Regions from separate parts of the Streptomyces sp. HSW2009 genome, predicted to be linked through region 1. Evidence: riboswitches for the same ligand, from Rfam matches in the RefSeq annotation. Region 1 holds a riboswitch; each other region holds the start of a gene.
The links. Region 1 has a riboswitch for cobalamin ahead of metE (5-methyltetrahydropteroyltriglutamate--homocysteine S-methyltransferase). Riboswitches for the same ligand answer to the same signal wherever they lie in the genome.
Positions count from the first base shown of each region.

Region 2: it holds a riboswitch for cobalamin, as region 1 does, so the genes downstream of both, AAHZ94_RS10130 (GHMP family kinase ATP-binding protein) here and metE (5-methyltetrahydropteroyltriglutamate--homocysteine S-methyltransferase) in region 1, are expected to answer to the same signal.
Region 3: it holds a riboswitch for cobalamin, as region 1 does, so the genes downstream of both, AAHZ94_RS17605 (ribonucleoside-diphosphate reductase subunit alpha) here and metE (5-methyltetrahydropteroyltriglutamate--homocysteine S-methyltransferase) in region 1, are expected to answer to the same signal.

Region 1 is NZ_JBEHZD010000062.1:4,726-8,741, forward strand. It holds gene AAHZ94_RS07750 (CoA-acylating methylmalonate-semialdehyde dehydrogenase) at 1-1,021, opposite strand, end outside; cobalamin riboswitch at 1,235-1,414, opposite strand; cobalamin riboswitch at 1,774-1,966, shown strand; gene metE (5-methyltetrahydropteroyltriglutamate--homocysteine S-methyltransferase) at 2,140-4,016, shown strand, end outside.
Region 2 is NZ_JBEHZD010000090.1:12,149-16,164, reverse strand. It holds gene AAHZ94_RS10140 (ATP-grasp domain-containing protein) at 1-401, opposite strand, end outside; gene AAHZ94_RS10135 (cysteine synthase family protein) at 398-1,432, opposite strand; gene AAHZ94_RS10130 (GHMP family kinase ATP-binding protein) at 1,429-2,298, opposite strand; cobalamin riboswitch at 2,652-2,868, opposite strand; gene AAHZ94_RS10125 (NUDIX hydrolase) at 3,469-3,933, shown strand.
Region 3 is NZ_JBEHZD010000220.1:1,975-5,990, reverse strand. It holds gene AAHZ94_RS17610 (TolB family protein) at 1-1,621, opposite strand, end outside; cobalamin riboswitch at 1,885-2,006, shown strand; gene AAHZ94_RS17605 (ribonucleoside-diphosphate reductase subunit alpha) at 2,165-4,016, shown strand, end outside.

The DNA.
Region 1 (4,016 bases):
CGATGTCCACATAGCGACGGACCCGGTCGAGCGCGTCCCGGCTGACCAGCGGGCCGAAGTCGGCCTCGGGGTCGTCGGAGCGGCCGATGCGCAGGGCGGCGATGCGTTCCTTGAGGCGGGCGACGAGGGCGTCGGCGGTCCGTTCCCCCACCGGTACGGCGACCGCGATCGCCATGCAGCGTTCGCCTGCCGAACCGTATCCGGCGCCGATCAGGGCGTCGACGGCCTGGTCGAGGTCGGCGTCGGGCATCACGATCAGGTGGTTCTTGGCGCCGCCGAAGCACTGGGCGCGCTTGCCGTGGGCGGCGGCGGTGGCGTAGACGTGGGCGGCGATCGGGCTGGAGCCGACGAAGCCGAGCGCCTGCACCCGGGGGTCTTCAAGGAGGGTGGTCACCGCTTCTTCGCCGCCGTTGACGACGTTGAGGACGCCGGCCGGCAGTCCTGCCTCGTGGAAGAGTTCGGCGAGCCGCAGTGGTACGGACGGGTCGCGTTCGGACGGTTTGAGGATGAAGGCGTTGCCGCAGGCGATGGCTGGCGCCGCCTTCCACAGCGGAATCATGGCGGGGAAGTTGAACGGAGTGATGCCGGCCACCACGCCCAGTGGCGAGCGCAGCGAGTGCACGTCGATGCCGCTGCCCGCGTTGTCGGTGAACTCGCCCTTGAGCAGGTGGGGGATTCCGGCAGCGAACTCTACGACGTCCAGGCCGCGTTGGAGGTCACCGTGGGCGTCGGCGACGGTCTTGCCGTGTTCGGCGGAGAGGGTGCGGGCGAGCGAGTCGCGTTCCGCGTCGACGAGTTGGAGGAACTTGAGCAGGACGCGGGCGCGCCGCTGCGGGTTCCATTCGCCCCAGACGCGCTGTGCCTGTTCGGCGTCGGCGATGGCTGTTTCGGTCTCCGTACGCCCGGCCAGTGGGACGCGGGACTGCACGGTGCCGGTGTTGGGGTCGTGGACGTCGGCGAACAGGCCGGAGGTGCCGGGGGTGCGCTTGCCGCCGATGAAATGGGTGAGTTCGTGGACCATGGGAGGTGCTCTCCTCAGGTGGGAACCGGGATGGCACGGCAGGCCGGCCGACCGCCACCGGATGGGTGTGCGGGGTCGGGTGCCGTGGGACGCGAAGGCCGAAGAGCCGTCACGGAACGTCAGGAAGTGGCGTGTCTACGCCGTGCGTTCCGCCGATTCGCCTGGGTCATGGGTAGCGACCGGTGCCATGCGTGTCTGCTCCATCCTCGTGGAAACACGGACCATCCCGCGGCCGGTATCCTGACTCCCGGATCAGCGCGCGCACTCCGCCTTCCCGACGGACGGGTCCGTCAGTGGCGTTCCACCTGCTTGAGCACGCACTCCCCGGTCACAGTGGCGGGACCGCGCCGGAATCGCACCGGCTTCCCTGACACCGCGGGCCTTGTTCACGAACATATAGTTGGACGTCCAAGTAAGTCCACCCCCACTCCCCCAGTTGCCGACCGGCTGACCCAGGCGGCTCACCCAGGCGGCCCACCCGGTGGCCCAGCTCCGAGCGGCCCGCGCCTGGCGCGCCGCGCCAGGCTGTCGCGCCCCGCCCGCTGCCCCGGCGTACGGCGCTGACCTGCTCGGACACCGGGTACGACGGGTCGGTACGGGGCTGCCGCGCAGCCCGGGCGGCCAACGTCCGGCGCGGCAGGGCGTGCCGGTCCGGCGCTCCGGCCAACGCCTCACCACAGGTGACCCACCTCACCCACACCGGCTGGGCCACCCACCCCACCGGTCGGCGTCTGCGGTTAGGCTGACTGGCGCAGCAGGTTCGCCCCGTCCGCCAGGCGGGACGCGTCGTAAGAGGGAACCCGGTGGGAATCCGGGACTGCCCCGCAGCGGTGAGTGGGAACGACAGTCGTCATACGCACTGGGTCCAGGTGGCCTGGGAAGCGACGGCCAGTAGGTGTCTCGTACGTCAGGGACGCGCCCGCGAGTCCGAAGACCTGCCCGCTGCCCGCGCCCGGGCCACCGTGCGCGGTTGTTTCGGTGACCTCGCGGGAAGGTCGGCGTGCCCACCGGGTGGGCGGTTGCGCTGTCGTGGCGCAGGCGCGGCCACCCGGCTGTTCACTCCTTCGCCCGCTCGGTCCGCCGAGACCTCAGGGATTCATCTCGCGAAGGAGATCTCCGTGACAGCGAAGTCCGCAGCCGCGGCAGCACGGGCCACCGTGTACGGCTACCCCCGGCAGGGGCAGGGCCGGGAGTTGAAGAAGGCGGTCGAGGGTTACTGGCGGGGCCGGGTCGACGCCGACGCCCTCGCGGCCACCGCCGCCGAACTCCGCGCCGACACCTGGCGCCAACTCGCCGCAGCCGGCATCCACGAGGTGCCCACCGGCGACTTCTCGTACTACGACCATGTCCTGGACACCACCGTCATGCTCGGCGCGGTCCCCGAGCGGCACCGGGCGTCCGTCGCGGCCCATCCGCTGGACGGCTACTTCGCCATGGCCCGCGGCACCCAGCAGGTGGCGCCGCTGGAGATGACGAAGTGGTTCGACACCAACTACCACTACCTGGTGCCGGAGTTGGGGCCAGGGACGGCCTTCTCCGCCAACTCGACCAAGCAGGTCGGCGAGTTGAAGGAAGCCCTCGCGCTCGACCTGGCAGCCCGGCCGGTACTGGTGGGGCCCGTCACCTATCTGCTGCTGGCCAAGCCGGCGCCGGGGGTGGCGGCCGACTTCGACCCGCTGACGCTGCTCGACCGGGTGCTGCCGGTGTACGCGGAGGTGCTGGCCGATCTGCGGGCGGCGGGCGCCGGGTGGGTGCAGCTCGACGAGCCGGCCCTGGTACAGGACCGTACGCCGGCCGAGTTGGCCGCCGCCGAGCGCGCCTACCACGCGCTGGGGGCGTTGGCCGACCGGCCGAAGCTGCTGGTCGCCTCGTACTTCGACCGGCTCGGGGAGGCGCTGCCGCTGCTGGCCAAGGCGCCGGTGGACGGGCTCGCCCTGGACTTCACGCGGTCCGCCGCCGGCCAGTTGGACGCGCTCGCCGCGGCCGGCGGGCTGCCGGGCAAGCGGCTGGTGGCGGGCGTCGTGGACGGTCGCAACGTCTGGGTCAACGACCTGGCCGCGTCGCTGAGCACCCTCGGCACCCTGCTTGGCCTCGCCAACCGCGTGGACGTCGCCGCCTCCTGCTCGCTGCTGCACGTACCTCTGGACGCATCGGCCGAGCGGGACGTGGAGCCGCAGCTCCTGCGCTGGTTGGCGTTCGCCCGACAGAAGGTGGGCGAGGTCGTCACCCTGGCGACCGGGTTGACCCGCGGAACGGATGCCATCGCCGCCGAACTGGCCGCGAATCGGACCGACTTGGCGTCCCGGGCCGGGTCGCCGATCACCCGCGATCCGGCGGTGCGGGCCCGTGCCGCGGCGGTGACGGACGCCGCCGCGCGCCGCTCCCAGCCGTACGCCGAACGGTCCGCAGCCCAGCGCGCCCACCTCGGGCTGCCGCTGCTGCCGACGACGACCATCGGTTCGTTCCCACAGACCGCCGCGTTGCGCACGGCCCGTGCCGACCTGCGGGCCGGGCGCATCGACGCGGCCGGGTACGAGGAGCGCATCAGGGCGGAGATCCGCGAGGTGATCGCCTTCCAGGAGCGGGCCGGGCTCGACGTCCTGGTGCACGGCGAGGCCGAGCGCAACGACATGGTGCAGTACTTCGCCGAGCGGCTTTCCGGCTATCTGGCCACCCAGCACGGGTGGGTCCAGTCGTACGGCACCCGTTACGTGCGTCCGCCGATCCTGGCCGGCGACGTCGCGCGCCCGGAACCGATGACGGTGGCCTGGACGACGTACGCACAGTCACTGACCGGCCGCCCGGTCAAGGGCATGCTGACCGGCCCGGTGACGATGCTGGCCTGGTCCTTCGTCCGCGACGACCAGCCGCTGGGTGACACGGCCCGGCAGGTGGCGCTGGCGTTGCGGGACGAGGTGGCCGACCTGGAGGCGGCCGGCACCGCGGTCATCCAGGTGGACGAACCGGCGCTGCGCGAGACGCTGCCGCTGCGCGC
Region 2 (4,016 bases), on a different contig from region 1:
TGCGCGGCGTCCGCCGCCTCCACGGCCCGGCCGCGGGTCAGCCCGGCCGCGTGCAGCCGGTTGCGCACGGCGACCTTGTCGCGGGTCAGCCGCAGCACGTCGGTGGCGAGGCCGGGCAGACCGAAGCGGGCCGCGAGTTCGGCGCCGACCAGCGTCCAGGTGTCGGTCGAGCTGATCAGCCCGCGCAGTTCGGGCGTGCCGGCCAGCGCGGCGGCGACCTGCTCGGTGTCGAAGGTCTCCACCTCCACCACGTCCAGGGCGCCGGCCGGCAGCCGCGCCAACTCGTGCGCGTAGTAACCCGGGTCGCGGGTCAGCAGCCGCAGCCGCTCGCCGAGCCCGTCGGCGGCGCGCACCAGGTGGCCGAGGCCGAAGGTGAGCGATTCCAGGCAGACCACGCTCATGCCGCCTGCTCCTTCCAGTGCGCGGGGCACGCGGCGCGGTTCCACGCCATCGTGGACCAGGGCATGGTCATCTCCTCGGGGCTGCTGACGTCGACGGGGGCGAGGGTGGCGAGGTCGAGGGCCTCGGCGTGCCGGGCGAAGACCCGCTCCACGTAGCGGTGTCCGGTGTCGGCGCCGATCACCAGGTGCAGCCGGTCCGGGTCGCGGCGCGCGGCGTCGGTGGCGGCCAGGTAGCCGGCGCCGGTGGACAGACCGGCGAAGACGGCGTGCTCGCGCAGCAGCGCAACGGCCCCGGACAGGGCGTGCACGAAGTCCATCCAGTGCAGGGCGTCGTAGAGGTGGTGGCGCACGTTGTCGAAGACGATGGAGGAGCCGATCCCGGCGATGATGGCCTCCGGGTCGTGGTGGTCCTGACTGCCGAAGGTGACGCTGCCGAACGGCTGCACCCCCACCAGCCGCACGCTGGGGTCGGTGCGCCGCAGATGGGTCACCAGCCCGCCGGTGGAGGCGCCCGAGCCGACGCCGCCGACCACGGTCAGCGGCCGGCCGGCCAGCGTGTCGGCCAACTCGGCGGCGACCGCGTCCGCGATCTCCCGGTAGCCCAGGTAGTGGATGTCGTCGTGGTACTGGCGCATCCAGTGCACGTCCGGGTGGTCGGCGAGGATCTCGCGCACCCGGCGCACCCGCAGTTGCTGGTCGAGCTTGAGGTTCTCGGACGGCTTCACCTGCTCCACGGTGGCGCCCAGCACCTCCAACTGGGCGAGCGTGGTGGCGTCGACGGTGGTGGAGGCGACGATGTGGCAGTGCATGCCGTAGCGGTGGCAGGCGAGCGCGAGGGCGTGCGCGTAGATGCCGCTCGAACTGTCGATGAGCGTCTGGCCCGGGCGCACCACGCCCCGGTCCAACAGGTCACGGACGGCGCCGAGCGCCGAGTAGATCTTCATCGACTCGAAGCGGAGCAGCACCATGCCGTCGGTGAGGCGGATCAGATCGGGGACCTTCAGGGCATCGGCGATGTGGGGGTGGATCACCCGTAGCCTCCTTGGGCGAATGAGCACTGGTGGCCGAGCGAACGGAAGAAGGCGGAGAGTTCGGACTTGACGTCGCTGGCCGGGCGGTCGGCGAAGAGGTAGCCGACCAGCGAGCCGGTGTGGGCGACGAAGACGCCGTCGGCCCCGAACCGCTCGCGGTGCCCGAGCACGCTGGCGAACGTCTGCTTGGGCAGCGCCTCCTGGGAGAGCACCGCACTGGTGGTGGCGGCCCGGGCGACGACGGCCGGGTCGCCGGTGTCGAATCCCTTCAACAGGTCGGTCAGACACCGCTCGTACTCCTCGCCGCGCCGCCGGTAGTGGCGCAGCAGCAGCGCGGTGACCGCGCCGGTGTCCACGGTGCCCGGCTCGGTGACGAACGCGGTGTGGAAGCCGATGGCGGTGCCGAGGGTGCGCACCACCCGGTGCCGGGCGCTCAGGTGCAGCGCGAACTCGTCCAGGAAGACGCTGTCGGCCCGCTCGATCGCGGCCAGGATGCCGAGCACCACCTGCTGGTCGTACGGCAGCGTGAAGAGCCGGAACAGACAGCGCAAGGTGGCCACGACATCGGCGGTCGAACTCGCCATGCCGACGCCGATGCGCAGGTCGGAGTGGGTGCTCCAGTGCCCGGGCGGCAGTTGGAGGTCGAACCGGTCGAGGAACAGCCGCACCGCCGTCGCCGCCTTCGCCCCCAGCGGCAGCGGACCCGGCGGTCCTGCGCCCGGTGTGAAGTACACCCAGGAGTGCCGGTCCACCGGGAAGGAGACCAGGGCGATGTCGGGCGTCGGACCGGCGCGCAGCGGGCCCTGGTAGAGCTCGCCGAGGGTGCCGTGGCAGACGCCGGCGGCGATGGCCGGAACCGGGGCCATGATGGGGGCGCCGGGCGGGGGCGCGGGCGCTGTGCGCGGGGGTGGCGCGGGTGCGCCGGACGGAGCCGAGGGCGCGGGCGGTGCGCCGGGGAGCGCGGGTGCCGCGGCCGGGGCCGTGATGGGGGCGGGCGTCGTGTCCGGAAGCGCGGTGGGTGCGCCGGTGGGGGTACGGGGACGATGCGCCGATCGGCCCGGTTGCGGAACTCCGTGGCCAGCCATGCGTCCTCCCTCGTCATCCCGTGCCCCGAGCGATGACGGGGGAGGGGCGAGGGCGAAGCGCGGGGGTGAGGCCCCGCGCAGCCACCTGTACCGCCGACCCAGTCCACGAGGCCACCGTGCACGCACCACGTGCACCACGCACGTGAGCAGCGGCAGGTCTTCGGACTCATGGGGCCTGCCGGACTTCCGACGGACAGCTACCGGCCACCGCTCCCGGCCCGCCACTGCGGGTCGGACGTCGATGGCGTGAGCTCCCACTCACCGTTGCGGGACAGTCCCGGATTCACACCGGGTTCCCTCTTGCGTCACGCCACTGGTGGATGGCGTGAACCAACTGCGCCTATCAGCGTAGGGGCGCCGCTCCGCAGGGGACAGAGCGAGTTCGCCCGTTGTCCTGATGTAGCGGTGTTGTCCTGATGCAGACGGTAGCTGGAGTGAATCTTGTGGGTGACACTGCTTGGTTGGCGAGGGAGGGGAGTGGCACGTGTGAGTGGTGTGGCGATCGGGACAGCGTGGTGAGTGGGCCGGGGGCCGGGTGGGGCTGTGCGTGCCGTACGGGGCGGGGCCTGCGTGGTGCGGAGCGGTGTGGTGCTGATCCGGCGTGGCCTGGCGCGGTGTGGTCCGGCGTGAAGTGGCGTGGCGCCGCGGTGCGGTACGGCGTGGTGCGGTTTGGTCCGGCGTGGTGCGATGCGGCGTGGTGCGGTTCGGCCCGGCCCACCGACTGCCGTCCGCTGCCCACCGCCCGACTGCCCGCCGCTTGCTTGCCGCCCGACTGTCGACCGCCCGCCGTCCCCAGCTGTCGACCACGGCCCGCCGCCCGACTGCCTGCTGCCCACCCGCTGCCCACCGCTCACCACCCGTCGTCCGCAGGGCTCCCGGCCGGCTATCGCCCCGGCGCGATCATGGTGGGGCCGGTACGACCGTCGTGACCGGCGCGGATGGAGGTACCCCGTGGAACACCCCGTGGACATCAGGACCCGCGTCTCCGCGTACGCGATCGTCGTGGAGGCCGACCGGCTGCTGCTGACCCGGCTCTCCGCCGCCTCGCCGGTCTTCGCGCCCGGGCTGTGGCACCTGCCGGGCGGCGGCATCGACCCCGGCGAGCAGCCGGCCCAGGCGCTGGCCCGCGAACTCCACGAGGAGAGCGGCCGTACGCCACGCGCCGTCCGGCTAGTGGACGCCAAGAGCTACACCGCTCACCGCAACGGCACGCACTGGCACCTGACCGGCCTCTTCTACGCGGTGGACCTCGCCCCGGGCACGCTACGGGTCACCGAGACGGACGGCGCGACCAGCGCGGTCGACTGGCACCGGATCGCGGACCTGACCCCGGAGCTGCTGTCCCCGGCCGCGATCGACGCACTGGAGCTGCTGCCGCGGGCGGCCGGTTGGCGCACGGGGTTGCCGACGGACTGACGGCCCGGGGCGCCGACGGGGTGGCGGGCTGACGCGGTCCGGGGGCTGACGAGGTGACGGGCTGACGGTCCGGGGTGCCGCCG
Region 3 (4,016 bases), on a different contig from region 1:
TCGCCGCATTGGTGTCACCCGGCACCAGGTGGTCGTCGGCGGAGCCGAACACCACCGTGCGCGCGTGGGCGTCGGTGAGGTACGCGTCCGGTGGGGTGGTCGACTGGGTGCCGTCCGTGCGCAGGGAGAGCCGTTCGACCTCGCCGGTGCGCAGGTCACGGGCGAAGAGGTCGTCGACCCCGTTGGTGTCGCCGGGCACCAGGTTGCTGGCCCCCGAGACGAAGACGAGGGTCTTGCCGTCGCCGCTGAACTGGCCGAACAGGGAGTCGCCGGCCGCCGCGCCGCCCCCAGGCGCGCGGCTGACCCGCTCCGTCGTACCGCGCTTCAGATCGCGCAGGAACAGGTCGAAGGCCCCGTTGGTGTCGCCCGGCACCACCACGGCCGACTTGCTGGCGAACAGCGCGAAGCGGCCGTCGGCGCTGAGCGCGTGGGTGGTGGCGCCGATCTCGGCGCCGTCCTGCATCACGCTGGCGGCCACGGTCCGGCCGGTGCCCAGGTCGTGCACGTACATCGGCTCGAAGCGCGGCTTGCGCGGTGCGCTCAGCCCGGCGCCGGGCCCCGAGCCACGCTCGCCCCAGAGGTCCTGGGGGTGGCTCCGCGGCGGACCCGGGCGGCCGGCGCGCCCCGCAGCCTCCACCACCCCGGCGTCCCCCACACCCGTCACGGCCCCGGCGTCCCCAGGCCTCTCCGCTCCCGGCCCCTCCGCCGCCGGACCGTCCATCGCCAGGCCGTCCGCCACCGGACCGTCCGCACCGGCATCCGCTCCGGCGTTCCGCCCCCCGCTCGCCCCCGCGCCCGGCCCCGGGTCGCCCACCGGGGAGCGGGAGATGAAGCCCACTTGCCGGCCGTCGGCGCTGAGTACCGGCCGGGCCGCCGCCCGGGGTGCCTGGGCGCCGTCGCTGGTGACGTTGGCGCGCCGGATGGTGCCGTCAGTGCGGTCGAGCGCGAAGATGTCGGCGACCCCGTTGGTGTCGCCCGGCACCAAGTCGGCGCGGACCGACTGGAACGCCACCACCCGCCCGTTCGCACTGATCACCGGCATCTGTAGGCCCTTGTCCGGTTGCGGGTTGGGCGGCAGCAGCCGCTCCGTGCGGTGGGTGCGCCGGTCGTGCAGGAACAGGTCCTCCTGCCACGGCTGGTCGGGCGGCAGGTCCCTGCGCCAGGCCGCGAAGGCGAGCAGCATCCCGTCGGCACTGGCCGACACGTCGGAGACCTCCCACTCGGGGCCCGTCAACGCCAGCCGCTCGACCCGCCCGGTCGCCAGGTCGCGGACGAAGGTGTCAGAACGCCCGTCGGTGTCGCCGGGCACCACCTGGTCGGCGTCGGTCGTGAAGGTCAGCCAGCGGCCGTCCGTGCTCAGCGCGTACCCGTAGGACTCGCGCGCCAGTTGGCCGCCGTCGTGCGCCAGGCTCACCCGCTCCGTGCCGGGCGCGCCGGGCGCCCCGTGCCACGCCCTCGCCCCGTGCTGCCCGCCGGCCGATGCCGCCGCGGTCGATGCCACCGCGGTCGATGCCCCTGCGGTCGATGCCGCCGCGGCCGGTCCGGCCAACAGCCCCGCGGCTAACCAGGCACAGGCCGTCCCCGCCAGCGCCGTACGCGTTCTCGCTCGGGTGTTGCGCATCCCGATTCCCACCCCTTCGCCTGCCGATGTCCGCCGTCGTCCGTGAACGGCGTGCGACGCACCCAACTCCGCTCCGGGGCGGGGGTCAACACACCAGGACTGTGGCAAGCCACCAATGCGCGACCCGCCGGCCGAACCGTTCCGGCCCGTGATGACGGGCCCGACGGGCCGCCAACGAACACCACGCATTAGCACATCCGTACGGGATTCCTTCCCATCCGACACAAGATGTGGGGGCGCATGCCCGGGCCAACACAAGATGTATGCTCATCCTCGCTGTCGCCGCAGGGGAATCCGGTGGAAATCCGGAACTGTCCCGCAACGGTGTACGTGTGCCGTTTTGCGCGCCGTGAGTCCGAGGACCTGCCGACAGTACGCCCATGGCCCGGGGTGCCGCCCCGGCCGCCGGGCGTCGTATTCGTCCGGGCCCCGCGGGTTGGGCCGGTGGACGCTGCGTGGCATGCCGAGACCGCGGTCGCGGCCTGCCCCGCGCGTGCCGCCCCGCCCCGCGTGGCCCCTTGCCGAGCGAGGGAGAGCCACCCCGTGACCATCGCGCCTGCGGACCCCGTTTCACGCGAGTCCGTGCCCGTGTCAGCGGCCGAAGGAGCCGGGACCGCACTGCTGCGGGTCCTGACCGACCTCACCGCCGACCTGCCCGCCACCGACCCGGGGAAGGTCGCCGCCGCCGCGCTGCGCGGTCGCCATCCCGGCTCGGACGAGGCGGAGTTGCGCTCCCTGGCGACCGAGGCGGCGGCCGGTCTGATCGCCGAGGAGCCGCAGTACTCGCGACTCGCCGCGCGGCTGCTCACCCGGGCCGTCGCGGAGGAGGCCGCCGGGCAGGGCGCGGTCTCCTTCTCCGCCTCGGTCGCCGTCGGTCACCGGGAAGGGCTCATCGCCGACGAGACGGCGGAATTCGTACGGGTGCACGCCGCACGGCTCGACGCCCTCCTGGCGGAGACCAACGCCCGCGTCGACGGCGCGTCCGGCGTGGGCCGGGCCGACGACCGGTTCGGCTACTTCGGACTGCGCACCCTGCACAGCCGCTACCTGCTGCGCCACCCGATCACCCGGCAGGTCATCGAGACGCCGCAGCACTTCCTGCTCCGGGTGGCCTGTGGCCTCGCGGACGGCGCCTCCGAGCAGGCGGTGGCGGACGTCAGCGAGTTGTACCGGCTCACCAGCTCGCTCGCCTACCTGCCCAGCTCCCCCACGCTCTTCAACTCCGGCACCCGGCACCCGCAGATGTCCTCCTGCTACCTGCTGGACTCGCCGCTGGACGAGCTGGACTCGATCTACGACCGCTACCACCAGGTGGCCCGGCTCTCCAAGCACGCCGGCGGCATCGGCCTCTCGTACTCCCGCATCCGCTCCCGCGGTTCGCTGATCCGCGGCACCAACGGGCACTCCAACGGCATCGTGCCGTTCCTGCGCACGCTCGACGCCTCCGTCGCCGCGGTCAACCAGGGCGGTCGCCGCAAGGGCGCGGCCTGCGTCTACCTGGAGACCTGGCACGCGGACATCGAGGAGTTCCTCGAACTGCGGGACAACACCGGCGAGGAGGCGCGCCGGACCCACAACCTGAACCTGGCGCACTGGATTCCGGACGAGTTCATGCGCCGGGTGGAGACGGACGCCGACTGGTCGCTGTTCTCGCCGGCGGACGCGCCCGACCTGGTGGACCTGTGGGGCGAGGAGTTCGACGCCGCGTACCGGGCGGCGGAGGCCGCGGGCAAGGCCGTCAAGACCGTGCCGGCGCGGGTGCTGTACGCGCGGATGATGCGCACCCTGGCGCAGACCGGCAACGGCTGGATGACCTTCAAGGACGCCGCCAACCGGACCGCCAACCAGACGGCGGAGCCCGGCGCGGTCGTCCACTCGTCCAACCTGTGCACCGAGATCCTCGAAGTCACCGACGACGGCGAGACCGCGGTGTGCAACCTCGGCTCCGTCAACCTCGCCGCCCACCTGCGCGATGACGTACTGGCCGGCGGCGTGCCGGACGGGGCGGACCCGCTGGACGCGGTGGACTGGGAGCGCCTGGACCGCACCGTGCACACCGCGGTGACCTTCCTCGACCGCGTGGTGGACATCAACTTCTACCCGACCGAGCAGGCGGGTTCCTCCAACGCGCGCTGGCGGCCGGTGGGCCTGGGCGTGATGGGCCTCCAGGACGTCTTCTTCCGGCTGCGGCTGCCGTTCGACTCGCCCCAGGCCAAGGAGTTGTCCACGCGCCTCGCCGAGCGGATCATGCTCGCCGCGTACGAGGCGTCCGCCGACCTCGCCGAGCGCCCGCGCACCGGTGCGGACGGCGCCACCGACGCGGCCCCGGTCGGCCCGCACCCGGCCTGGGCGGCCACCCGCACCGCACGCGGCGTGCTGCACCCGGACCACTACC